3 regions of the Bacillus arachidis genome follow, and region 3 is predicted to be linked to each of the others. Evidence: a T-box and tRNA genes for the amino acid it is inferred to sense, from the RefSeq annotation. Region 3 holds a T-box; the other regions hold tRNA genes.
The links. A T-box is a leader RNA that pairs with one kind of tRNA and senses whether it is charged. The one in region 3 lies ahead of metG (methionine--tRNA ligase), so its partner is inferred to be a tRNA-Met.
Positions count from the first base shown of each region.

Region 1: it encodes a tRNA-Met, which carries the amino acid that the T-box ahead of metG (methionine--tRNA ligase) is inferred to sense. The anticodon was not compared.
Region 2: it encodes a tRNA-Met, which carries the amino acid that the T-box ahead of metG (methionine--tRNA ligase) is inferred to sense. The anticodon was not compared.

Region 1 covers NZ_CP127376.1:63,280-67,340, reverse strand. Annotated here, with positions in the region: gene spoIIE (stage II sporulation protein E) at 1-1,463, opposite strand, end outside; tRNA gene QRY57_RS01990 (tRNA-Glu) at 1,726-1,797, opposite strand; tRNA gene QRY57_RS01985 (tRNA-Met) at 1,811-1,884, opposite strand; gene QRY57_RS01980 (S1 domain-containing RNA-binding protein) at 2,055-2,540, opposite strand; gene divIC (cell division protein DivIC) at 2,628-2,987, opposite strand; gene yabQ (spore cortex biosynthesis protein YabQ) at 2,984-3,637, opposite strand; gene yabP (sporulation protein YabP) at 3,634-3,942, opposite strand; gene QRY57_RS01960 (RNA-binding S4 domain-containing protein) at 4,002-4,061, opposite strand, start outside.
Region 2 covers NZ_CP127376.1:250,483-254,543, forward strand. Annotated here, with positions in the region: rRNA gene QRY57_RS03090 (23S ribosomal RNA) at 1-2,237, shown strand, start outside; rRNA gene rrf (5S ribosomal RNA) at 2,329-2,444, shown strand; tRNA gene QRY57_RS03100 (tRNA-Met) at 2,456-2,532, shown strand; tRNA gene QRY57_RS03105 (tRNA-Asp) at 2,536-2,611, shown strand; gene tsaE (tRNA (adenosine(37)-N6)-threonylcarbamoyltransferase complex ATPase subunit type 1 TsaE) at 2,802-3,275, shown strand; gene tsaB (tRNA (adenosine(37)-N6)-threonylcarbamoyltransferase complex dimerization subunit type 1 TsaB) at 3,256-3,948, shown strand; gene rimI (ribosomal protein S18-alanine N-acetyltransferase) at 3,960-4,061, shown strand, end outside.
Region 3 covers NZ_CP127376.1:4,471,080-4,475,140, forward strand. Annotated here, with positions in the region: gene QRY57_RS24805 (EamA family transporter) at 32-934, shown strand; gene metG (methionine--tRNA ligase) at 960-2,594, opposite strand; T-box leader at 2,647-2,920, opposite strand; partial or broken gene QRY57_RS24815 (class I SAM-dependent methyltransferase) at 3,034-3,854, shown strand.

The DNA.
Region 1 (4,061 bases), 510 kb from region 3:
TTCGAGACACCTAATAATTGTTCTGCCACAATTCTACGATTCTCTTTCATTTGTTTTCGTAACTTTTGCCCCTCATAGAAATGACCTAATTCCCCTGCCATTAAATCTGTTACTTTTTTTCCTCTTACACAGTGTTTTTCCCACTCACGAACCAACTTACGGTTATGTTGAAGCGTTCCTTCTTCTGTTTCATCCATAATTTGTTTCATATAATCATATGTTTTATCGAAATTCACTACCCAGCATTGATCCTTTTTAAAACATGATTGGCATGTCTTTGCTGTAATTGTACTTAAAAATAAATCAGCCTCCGTCTCCTTGTCCTCTTCTTCCACATATCCATATATTGAAAAACTATTAGATAATGCAGAGAATACATTTGCAAACTGATTAATTTTATTCGCCGTAACATCACGCATTCTTCTTAAATATTGTTGTTGATCATGAGAATGTTCTTGTGTTCCTGGCATAAATTTAGCAAACCGATCAATAATTACCTTTGGCGTTAATAGAAAGAACCCTATCGCTACTCCAGATTCTATTAAAGTTGTTATAATATTCGTTTGTTTATCGACGTATAATGTAATTAAACTTGTACCAATTAACAACCCTAAACTAACTCCAAGACGCTTTCCTTCTTTTAATAATCCACCAAGTAACCCCGAAAAGGCTAATAAGCTAAGTTGAGACAAACTAGCTACATTTGCTAAACTCAATATCAATCCCGTAACAACCCCTACTGTTGAACCAGTAGCTGCACCTGCAACAAAAGCAAATAATAGTACTAAATATCTAGTAAAAACATGTTGAACTGAGGCGTCGTAAATAAACCAATCTGTTGTACCTGTTAATACGGATGCAAGTAATATAATTAAACAAACAATTTCTTCTGTTTCCAATGCTTGCTGTTTCCCTTTTCTTTCTGTTAGCAATGGCACACTTTGTAAAAAAATCATTGTTAAAACAAAACTAAGTCCTGCTTCAATGGTACTTACGAGTAAATCATATGTCGTGACAGTTTGCTGCGCGAAGTAAACAACAGCGAGATGTGCGGTTAATGCGGAGATAAATACTTGAAATGGTACAAGTCCAACAATTTTACGTGTAAACCGACTAAAGAAGATATTATAAATGAAGAAAGTAAAAATAGATGCAAAGGCAAAAAACAAATTATCTATTGAAACGGAAAGCGCACCACCCATAAGGGCAAGAAATGCGAGCGGCATCTTATCACGTTTCATTACATAAACAGCAGCAAAAAATGGTAGTGCAAACGGCAAAATGTTCGTTAATATATATGCTCGTCCTAAAAGAAAACCGATTACAGCAATAACAAATCCCCATCTAAAGAAAACTTGCTCTAATTTCACTTTCAACTTGCTTGTCCATGTGATTGATCTGAGTTGCCCATCATTCATAGCCAGTGTACTTGTGTTTACAGTGTTCCTTCCTGCTTTTGGCATATTTTTAACACCACCTGCATAGTTTAATTACTGTCATTATAAAAGATAATTATTGGGGTTTTTGTCAAAACAACAGTTCTCACCTACATAATCGTTCGACTTTTTATTCAAAATAAACCTATATATATACAAGTTGTTAAGGCTAAACACTTATAAAGGAGTGAAAATTCAAAAAATAAAAGGTGTTTTTGTAGAAGCTTTGTACTTCTTTACAATTTTTCAACAAAAAAAGATCATGCGTATATGCATGATCTTTTTTAGATGACCCGTACGGGATTCGAACCCGTGTTACCGCCGTGAAAGGGCGGTGTCTTAACCACTTGACCAACGGGCCGTTAAAATAAATATAGCGGCGGAGGGGATCGAACCCCCGACCTCACGGGTATGAACCGTACGCTCTAGCCAGCTGAGCTACACCGCCATGTCGTCTTATTTAACGGACAATTAGTATCTTATATCAAATACGTTTTAAAGTCAACACGTTTCAAAAAGTTTTTTATTCTTTTTTTTAATATACTCATTTACATAAAAAAGCACCCCGAGTAAATTACCCTGGGCACCTCTCTATATGTGAAAAATAAAACGTTCGTTTTATCCGCGACGAGCGCCACGGCCACCACGTTTAGATTCTGTATTACGCTTTAAAGAAGTTAAACGATCTTCACTGTCTTTTAAAAAGCGTGCCATCTTTTGCTCGAATGTTTCTTTTTGATTCCCACCGTTATCACGGCCACCACGGTTATCTCTGTTAAAAGAACGATTGCGTTGCGGACGTCCAGAACGTTGTTGATCACCACCACGTTGATATTCACCGCGTGGACGATCTCCTTCTGGTCTTACACGTTCTTTCGCTTTTTTGATAGATAGACCGATTTTCCCATCTTTTTCAACATTAATAACTTTTACTTCTACTTCATCGCCTACTTTTAAGTGATCATTAATATCCTTCACATAATTATCAGCAACTTCACTAATATGAACAAGACCCGTTAAGCCTTCTGGCAGCTCCACAAAAGCCCCAAAATTTGTAATACCTGTTACTTTACCTTGTAACTTGCTGCCTACCTCGATTGACATAAAAAAAATGCTCCTCCTTAGTGATTAAAAAGTCAAATTTTACTTTATTATATATAATCCTAAAATATAGTGTCAATAAGACACACTCTACTTAGAAACAGGAAAAATTATCTCTCCTTTTCCAGAGAAGAAATAATCTCTCCTAGCAATCTTTAAAACATACTCTTCGTCATTCAACTTTTGAACATCATCTTGTAATTTTTTTTCTTTCTTTGTTAATGAACCCAATTCTTTTTTCATCTCTTCAATCTTTACTTCTTTTGCTTTAATGGAACTATTTTGTTGATAAAACGTTACGCTAATACTCGCAATAGTTGTAAAAGCAAACACAAAAAAAACTGCTAATCGGCGATATAATCGCTTCCTGTTTTCGTTCGTTTGTATTATATGTTCTTTTACAGAATTTGGATTCTGTTCTACGATCATTCTTTGCTTCAGTTCCCTCATTTCCGAGGTCCCCCTAACTTCTTTTTTATACGCTCCCAGATTTGACAGATATACTTCTTCAATTTCTTTGTATGTTCCAGTATTCCCACATATCTCTTTATAAAAAGTTTAACACGATTAGGGAGAAGTTTCCATATAAGCAAAGTAAGAAATCGAACAGGCCAGAAAAAAACTTTCCATACCAAAAGTAATATCCATGCAGAACATTTCCACAACACACGCCCGATTGAAAATAGTATACGAAATAAGAATAATATAAAAGCAATAATAAGCTGCGCTATAATAATAACAGGTTTTATCATAAGTAGCTGTACAATTTGAATAAAAAATTGTATCGTTTGCACAAAAACATAAATGAGAAAATTCAATACTCGCATGTACACTGCTTTCAATAAGCTTTGATATGCAGCAAAGCCACAAAGCAAAGCTACAAAAACATATATACGTAATTCAGCTTCATTTACAATGAGCAATACGTAAAAGGCAAACAGTGCTTGGACAATCCAAAACAGTATATCATATATAAATACAAGCCAACGCTTACGCTGTGGTCGCTTTAAAAAACGTTGGTATGTATCTAACGCCGCCCCAATCCAAGCACCCATTCCAATCATAGAAAGCATTGTATACAGTTGAATCGTTAAACTCATTTAAACAACTTACTAAAGAATCCTTTAGCTTTCTCCCCTTGATTTTCATCAATGTACAACATCTCATGAATTTTCCCTTTAATGGATACAATGCCTTTTTCTACATCTAAATTTTTCATTTGTAAGTTTTGACCACGAATTGTTAAAAACCCCATTACAGTTTCTAATAAAAACTCTTCACTATCAAAACTCTCTACTTGTTTTACGCCTGTAATATCTATTACACGTCTACCACGCATAATAATATCATGCTCTACAGAAACATTCTGTTGATTAGAAGACAAAGCTGAGTAGCCCTTATTCACGTCAATCCCCCCATAGCTTTATACTATCTAGTAAATAATGTATGAGGAGATGAAATAATTTAGAACAAGCCTTCTTCTGCTTTCACTTTCTCTTCACGAACTACTGTATACATGTTAGC
Region 2 (4,061 bases), 690 kb from region 3:
TCTGAATAGGGCGTTTAGTACGTGGTCGTAGACCCGAAACCAGGTGATCTACCCATGTCCAGGGTGAAGTTCAGGTAACACTGAATGGAGGCCCGAACCCACGCACGTTGAAAAGTGCGGGGATGAGGTGTGGGTAGCGGAGAAATTCCAATCGAACCTGGAGATAGCTGGTTCTCCCCGAAATAGCTTTAGGGCTAGCCTCAAGTGTTAGAGTCTTGGAGGTAGAGCACTGATTGGACTAGGGGTCCTCATCGGATTACCGAATTCAGTCAAACTCCGAATGCCAATGACTTATCCTTGGGAGTCAGACTGCGAGTGATAAGATCCGTAGTCAAAAGGGAAACAGCCCAGACCGCCAGCTAAGGTCCCAAAGTGTGTATTAAGTGGAAAAGGATGTGGAGTTGCTTAGACAACTAGGATGTTGGCTTAGAAGCAGCCACCATTTAAAGAGTGCGTAATAGCTCACTAGTCGAGTGACTCTGCGCCGAAAATGTACCGGGGCTAAATACACCACCGAAGCTGCGGATTGATACTTACGTATCAGTGGTAGGGGAGCGTTCTAAGGACAGTGAAGTCAGACCGGAAGGACTGGTGGAGTGCTTAGAAGTGAGAATGCCGGTATGAGTAGCGAAAGACGGGTGAGAATCCCGTCCACCGAATGCCTAAGGTTTCCTGAGGAAGGCTCGTCCGCTCAGGGTTAGTCAGGACCTAAGCCGAGGCCGACAGGCGTAGGCGATGGACAACAGGTTGATATTCCTGTACCACCTCTTTATCGTTTGAGCAATGGAGGGACGCAGAAGGATAGAAGAAGCGTGCGATTGGTTGTGCACGTCCAAGCAGTTAGGCTGATAAGTAGGCAAATCCGCTTATCGTGAAGGCTGAGCTGTGATGGGGAAGCTCCTTATGGAGCGAAGTCTTTGATTCCCCGCTGCCAAGAAAAGCTTCTAGCGAGATAAAAGGTGCCTGTACCGCAAACCGACACAGGTAGGCGAGGAGAGAATCCTAAGGTGAGCGAGAGAACTCTGGTTAAGGAACTCGGCAAAATGACCCCGTAACTTCGGGAGAAGGGGTGCTTTCTTAACGGAAAGCCGCAGTGAATAGGCCCAAGCGACTGTTTAGCAAAAACACAGGTCTCTGCGAAGCCGTAAGGCGAAGTATAGGGGCTGACACCTGCCCGGTGCTGGAAGGTTAAGGAGAGGGGTTAGCGCAAGCGAAGCTCTGAACTGAAGCCCCAGTAAACGGCGGCCGTAACTATAACGGTCCTAAGGTAGCGAAATTCCTTGTCGGGTAAGTTCCGACCCGCACGAAAGGTGTAACGATTTGGGCACTGTCTCAACCAGAGACTCGGTGAAATTATAGTACCTGTGAAGATGCAGGTTACCCGCGACAGGACGGAAAGACCCCGTGGAGCTTTACTGTAGCCTGATATTGAATTTTGGTACAGCTTGTACAGGATAGGCGGGAGCCTTTGAAGCCGGAGCGCTAGCTTCGGTGGAGGCGCTGGTGGGATACCGCCCTGGCTGTATTGAAATTCTAACCTACGGGTCTTATCGACCCGGGAGACAGTGTCAGGTGGGCAGTTTGACTGGGGCGGTCGCCTCCTAAAGTGTAACGGAGGCGCCCAAAGGTTCCCTCAGAATGGTTGGAAATCATTCGTAGAGTGCAAAGGCATAAGGGAGCTTGACTGCGAGACCTACAAGTCGAGCAGGGACGAAAGTCGGGCTTAGTGATCCGGTGGTTCCGCATGGAAGGGCCATCGCTCAACGGATAAAAGCTACCCCGGGGATAACAGGCTTATCTCCCCCAAGAGTCCACATCGACGGGGAGGTTTGGCACCTCGATGTCGGCTCATCGCATCCTGGGGCTGTAGTCGGTCCCAAGGGTTGGGCTGTTCGCCCATTAAAGCGGTACGCGAGCTGGGTTCAGAACGTCGTGAGACAGTTCGGTCCCTATCCGTCGTGGGCGTAGGAAATTTGAGAGGAGCTGTCCTTAGTACGAGAGGACCGGGATGGACGCACCGCTGGTGTACCAGTTGTTCTGCCAAGGGCATAGCTGGGTAGCTATGTGCGGAAGGGATAAGTGCTGAAAGCATCTAAGCATGAAGCCCCCCTCAAGATGAGATTTCCCATAGCGTAAGCTAGTAAGATCCCTGAAAGATGATCAGGTTGATAGGTTCGAGGTGGAAGCATGGTGACATGTGGAGCTGACGAATACTAATAGATCGAGGACTTAACCATATAATATGAAGCAAATGTTATCTAGTTTTGAAGGAATATATATTTAAAATTCCTTTTGACATTCTGAAAAGAATGTGTATAATAATAAAAGTCTGGTAATGATGGCAGAGAGGTCACACCCGTTCCCATACCGAACACGGAAGTTAAGCTCTCTAGCGCCGATGGTAGTTGGGACCTTGTCCCTGTGAGAGTAGGACGTTGCCAGGCTTTATAATCGTCGCGGGGTGGAGCAGTCCGGTAGCTCGTCGGGCTCATAACCCGAAGGTCGCAGGTTCAAATCCTGTCCCCGCAACCAAATGGTCCCGTGGTGTAGTGGTTAACATGCCTGCCTGTCACGCAGGAGATCGCCGGTTCGACCCCGGTCGGGACCGCCATTTATACAAAGAAAAGAACGAAACAAGTTGTTTCGTATTTTTTTATTTATTTTTAAGAAAACTTATAAAGACAGTCAATCTTTCCTTAGGACAACTCCTAAGGTCTTTTTTATATGTTCAAAATGAAACAAAGTGAAAAAATCTGTATAATAAAAGACAGGGAATATTGCGAGTAAGGTAGGTGAAACCTTTGAATAGATATGAAATAAAGACAACTTCTTCTGAAGAGACTCAACATTTATCAGAAAGGTTAGGACACCTTGTTAAGGAACAAGATGTGCTTATCTTAGAAGGAGATTTAGGTGCTGGAAAGACAACGTTTACGAAAGGTCTTGCAAAAGGCCTTGGTGTGAAACGAGTTGTAAATAGCCCCACATTCAACATTATTAAAGAGTATAAAGGCAGATTACCGCTATATCATATGGACGTGTATCGTTTAGCGGAAAGTGAAGAGGATTTAGGATTTGATGAGTATTTTTATGGTGAAGGCATAACAGTAGTAGAATGGGCTCATTTAATTGAATCTTTTCTGCCAAATGAGAAATTAAAAATAAGCTTGTTCCATACAGGTGATGATACAAGGGAAATTGTGTTAGAGCCAAGTGGTGAACGTTATATTAGATTATGTGAGGAGCTATTACAAGATGAAAGTACTAGCAATTGATACTTCAAATTATGTAATGGGGGTTTCTCTTATTGATGGAAATATTGTTGTCGGAGAAATCATTACGAATTTAACAAAAAATCATTCTGTACGCCTAATGCCAGCTGTAGAACAACTTCTGAAGGAATGTAGTGTAAAACCGAAAGAGTTAGATAAAATTGTTGTAGCGGCTGGTCCTGGATCTTATACAGGAGTTCGAATTGGTGTGACTGTTGCAAAGACATTAGCTTGGTCATTGCAAATACCGATTGTCGGCGTGTCTAGTTTAGAAGTAGTGGCTGCAAATGGGTCAAATTTCGAAGGTGTTATTTGTCCATTGTTTGATGGGCGCCGCGGACAAATTTATACAGGCTTGTATACATATAAAGAAGAGCAGTTATCTTCTATAGAAGAGGATCGAATTGTTCTTATTGTTGATTGGTTACAGATGCTAAAAGATAAAGGACAACCTGTTTTATTTATCGGTAATGATGTAGAGCAACATAAAGAAACGATTGTAGAATATTTAGGAGACCAAGCTGTATTTGCTTCTTGTACAAAGAATAACCCAAGGCCAAGTGAATTAGCATTTTTAGGATTACAAAAAAAGGAGCAAAGTGTGCATACATTTGTCCCGAGCTACCTCCGTTTAGCAGAGGCAGAAACAAAATGGCTAGAAAGTCAAAAAAAATAGGGGTTATTAAAATGGATATTACATTTAGAAAGATGACGACTGATGATATTGCTCAAATTGTAGTAATTGAAGAAGCGTCATTTGCAACTCCATGGACTGCTGATGCATTTTAT
Region 3 (4,061 bases):
GGGCGTTTTTTATTTATAAAGGAGGATTTTTATGGAGAAATTTAAGTTTTCATTATTAGTTTTATTTGGCGCCTGCAGCTATGGCGTACTTTCGACAATTTTCAAACTCGGCTTTATGAATGGTTTTTCTGCGCATGAGCTATTAGGTGGACAATATGTATTTGGCTGGATTGGGCTTTTATTACTTGTTCTATTCTTCTCTCGTCATAACATCTCGAAAAAACAAACATTTTCTTTATTAGCTGTCGGAACAACAATGAGCATGACCGGAATTTTCTACGCAATTTCTGTAGAAGAATTACCCGCTTCTATCGCCGTTGTTTTACTTTTTCAATTTACATGGATTGGGGTTGTCATTGAAGCCATCGCTAACAAAACGTTACCAAGCCGCGAAAAGGTAATCTCGATTCTCATTTTATTTGCCGGAACATTATTTGCAGGTGGCGTGTTTGAAGGGCTCGGACAAAACTTCTCTACAAAAGGCATTATCTTTGGACTATTAGCCGCTGTCTCTTTTTCTTTTTATATCTTTGCTAGTGGACGCGTTGCTACAACTGTACCACCGTATACAAAAAGCTTCCTTATGACAACAAGTGCTACACTGATTGTTTGCCTAATCTTTCCTCCAACCTTCTTAACAGACGGTGCCTTGCAGGATGGATTATGGAAATATGCTTTCTTCCTTGGATTTTTCGGTGTTATTGTACCAGTTATTTGCTTCTCAATCGGTGTCCCAAAAGTAGGAACAGGACTTGGAACGATTTTAGGTGCTGCTGAACTACCAACAGCAATCATCGCTTCTATTACACTTGTTCATGAAGTCGTATCGCTATTGCAATGGCTCGGCATCATTTTTATATTGATTGGTATTTTTACACCGCAAATTCTTACAGCACGAAGAGAAAAGAGACGGAACGTGGAACAAAGCGCCTAAAAAAAGAGCACATCATGTGCTCTTCTTACTTTAATGCTCCATATAGCTTTTCTATCTCTGTTTCAATTTGCTTTATATCAATTCGCTCAAACAATGGCTGCACATGACTGATTCGCTCTGGCAATGTATTTTCGCATTTCCAGTTCACACTTGTAATTGATAATATATCCCGCACTCTTTCACTAGAAAATGGTAAAAACGGCTCAAGTAACTGCGCAAAATTCACAATGAAATATACACAATGAGAAATTGTATCTTCACAAGCAATAGGGTCTTCCTCCCTTTGTTTCCAAGGCGCTCGCTCATCAAAATATTTATTTGCAAAGCGCACCGTTTCAAATATTGTTTCCAGCGCTACTTTAAAATGAGCCTGTTCAATTGCATCTCCTACTTTCTGATATAATTCTTCTATTCTTGCTTTCAGCTCTACATTTATTTTTCTATTCGGTACTACACCGTCATAATACTTCTCAATGAATTTCAGTGTACGGTTCACAAAATTCCCATATGCACCTAGAAGCTCACTGTTGTGACTATAAATAAATTCTCGCCAAGAAAAATCTGTATCACGATTTTCTGGTGCATTAATCGTTAAGAAATACCGAATCGAATCTGAATCATACCGCTCTAATATATCAGGTACCCATACAGCCCAGTTTTTACTTGTTGATAACTTCCGTTTCTCGACCGTTAAATATTCATTGGATACAATATGACGAGGAATTGCCTTTTCTCCGATTCCAAATAATACAGCTGGCCAAATAATAGAATGGAACGGGATATTGTCCTTACCGTGCACATAATATGTCTTCGCATTACTACTCCAGAACTCCCCGTCATCTTCGCCTGTTTCTTCAGACCATCGTTTACTTGCTGAATAATAACCTGAAACAGCTTCAATCCACACGTAAATTTTCTTATCCTCATATCCCTTCACTGGAATTGGTACTCCAATTGGTAAATCACGTGATACAGCCCTGTCCTGTAATCCTTCTTGTAAGTAACGCTCCGTTAATTGAATGGCATTATCACGCCATGTTCCTTTTTGTTTTGCAGCTGTTACTACATCTTTCATCTGTTCTTGAAATTTATGCAATGCAAAATAGAAATGCTCTGTTTCCTTAACTACTGGCGTATTTCCACATAGCTTACACTTCTTTTCTAATAAATCAAGTGGATCTAAAATGGCCGAGCAAGCATCACATTGATCTCCGCGCGCCGGTTCATGACAATGTGGACAAACTCCCTCTACATATCGATCTGGTAAAAATTGTGCACACGTTTCGCAGTATGCTTGTTCCACTACCTTTTTATAAATAAAGCCTTCTTCTAATAAACGTAAGAAAATCTTTTGTACTGTTTCATGATGGTGCTGTGCATCTGTACGCGTATAACAATCATACGTAAAACCAAGCTGCTGAAAACATCGCTCAAACTCTTCATGATAATAATCAGCAATTTCTTTTGCAGTAACCCCTTCTTGTTTTGCCCGAATGGCAATCGGTGTTCCATTACAATCGCTTCCTGATACGTAAAGAACGCGCTCTCCTTTTGCTCTATAATAACGCGCTAAAATGTCCCCTGATAACAAGGACGCAACATGCCCAAGATGTAAAGATCCATTCGCATATGGCCAAGCTCCTCCAATAAAAATACTCACCTTACATTCCTCCTTTTAAATATAAAAAAGCCCCGCCCCTATCTTTTAAAAAGATAAGGGCGGGGCTGTATAAACAGTCGCGGTACCACCTTATTTCGCCAGCTATTCACATAACTGACCTCGTCAAGTACGGAGCAATCATATGCTCTTATACTGTGATTTTGATAACGAGAACCAACTCTCGTCGCCGCCTACTATTACCATTTGATAAGTTCAGGACGAAGCTCAAAGGCCATTGTTCAAATGAACATTCTTGCTTCTTCTCAGCTTCCGAAGCTCTCTGGAAAGAATGGTTTCACTCTACTTTTCCTTTTCAACGCTTTTCATATATAACACGTATTTTACGACTAAAATACAGAAAAATCAAACTTTTATTCAAAAAAAGGAAATATAAAATCCCTTCCGAATATTTATATGTTCAGAAAAGGGAGTGATTTCATTGAATCAACAACAATTAAGCACCGCCAATAAAAAAGGCTGGAGTGCAGCTGCTTATGAAGCGTGGACGAATCGGCACGGTACTCCACAGGAATACGCAAAGAAACTAATGCAAAATCCTGCTCGTGAAGTAGCCTACTACTTACCTTACATACAGAATCTCCAAGGGAAACGGATCATCAATTTACTCGGCTCAAAAGGAAATAAAGCTGTGGCATTCGCATTATTAGGCGCTGACGTAACCGTTGTAGATATTTCTGAAAGCAACGCAAAATATGCAACTGAACTAGCAGATGCCGCGGGAGTATCTATTGAATATATCGTTTCAGATGTATTAGAAATAACACCTTCTCAATCATTCGATGTTGTGTTGCTGGAATTAGGTGTACTTCATTACTTTTTAGATCTCAAGCCACTTTTTCAGCTTATCTCGGGACTACTAAAAAATGGCGGTACTTTTATACTTCGTGACTATCATCCCCTTTATACAAAATTATTAGCAACAGACGATCCAAAATTTAAGGCAAACGGAGATTATTTTTTTGAAGAAATTATTGAGGATACTGTTGCTTATAGCAGCCTACTTGATAAAACGAAGCAAGAAACACTACCCAAAACACTAATTCGTCGCTGGACGTTAGGAGAAATTATTACAGAAGTTGCCGGAGCGAACCTGCACATTGAAAAGTTTACTGAAGAGCATGGTCCGCACCAACGATGGGTCTTTCCTTCTTCAGCCCCAGAAGGAATTGAAGAACGCATCCCTGGTTTGTACACATTAATTGCTACAAAATAATGCAAAAAGGATCCTTTCACGGATAGGATCCTTTTTGCATGCTTAACGCATATAAGTTGAGGTTGGAGATTACCATAATTCTGTAGAATAGGACACAAGGTATTTCAACATTTTGTCTCTGACTTACGCAGTCAAAAGGGGTATGACCAACATAACGAAGAGTAATGTTTCGTTGATATTGATAATCGTTATCAACTAATTAGAAGTATACATGATGTTTTTTTAAAACACAA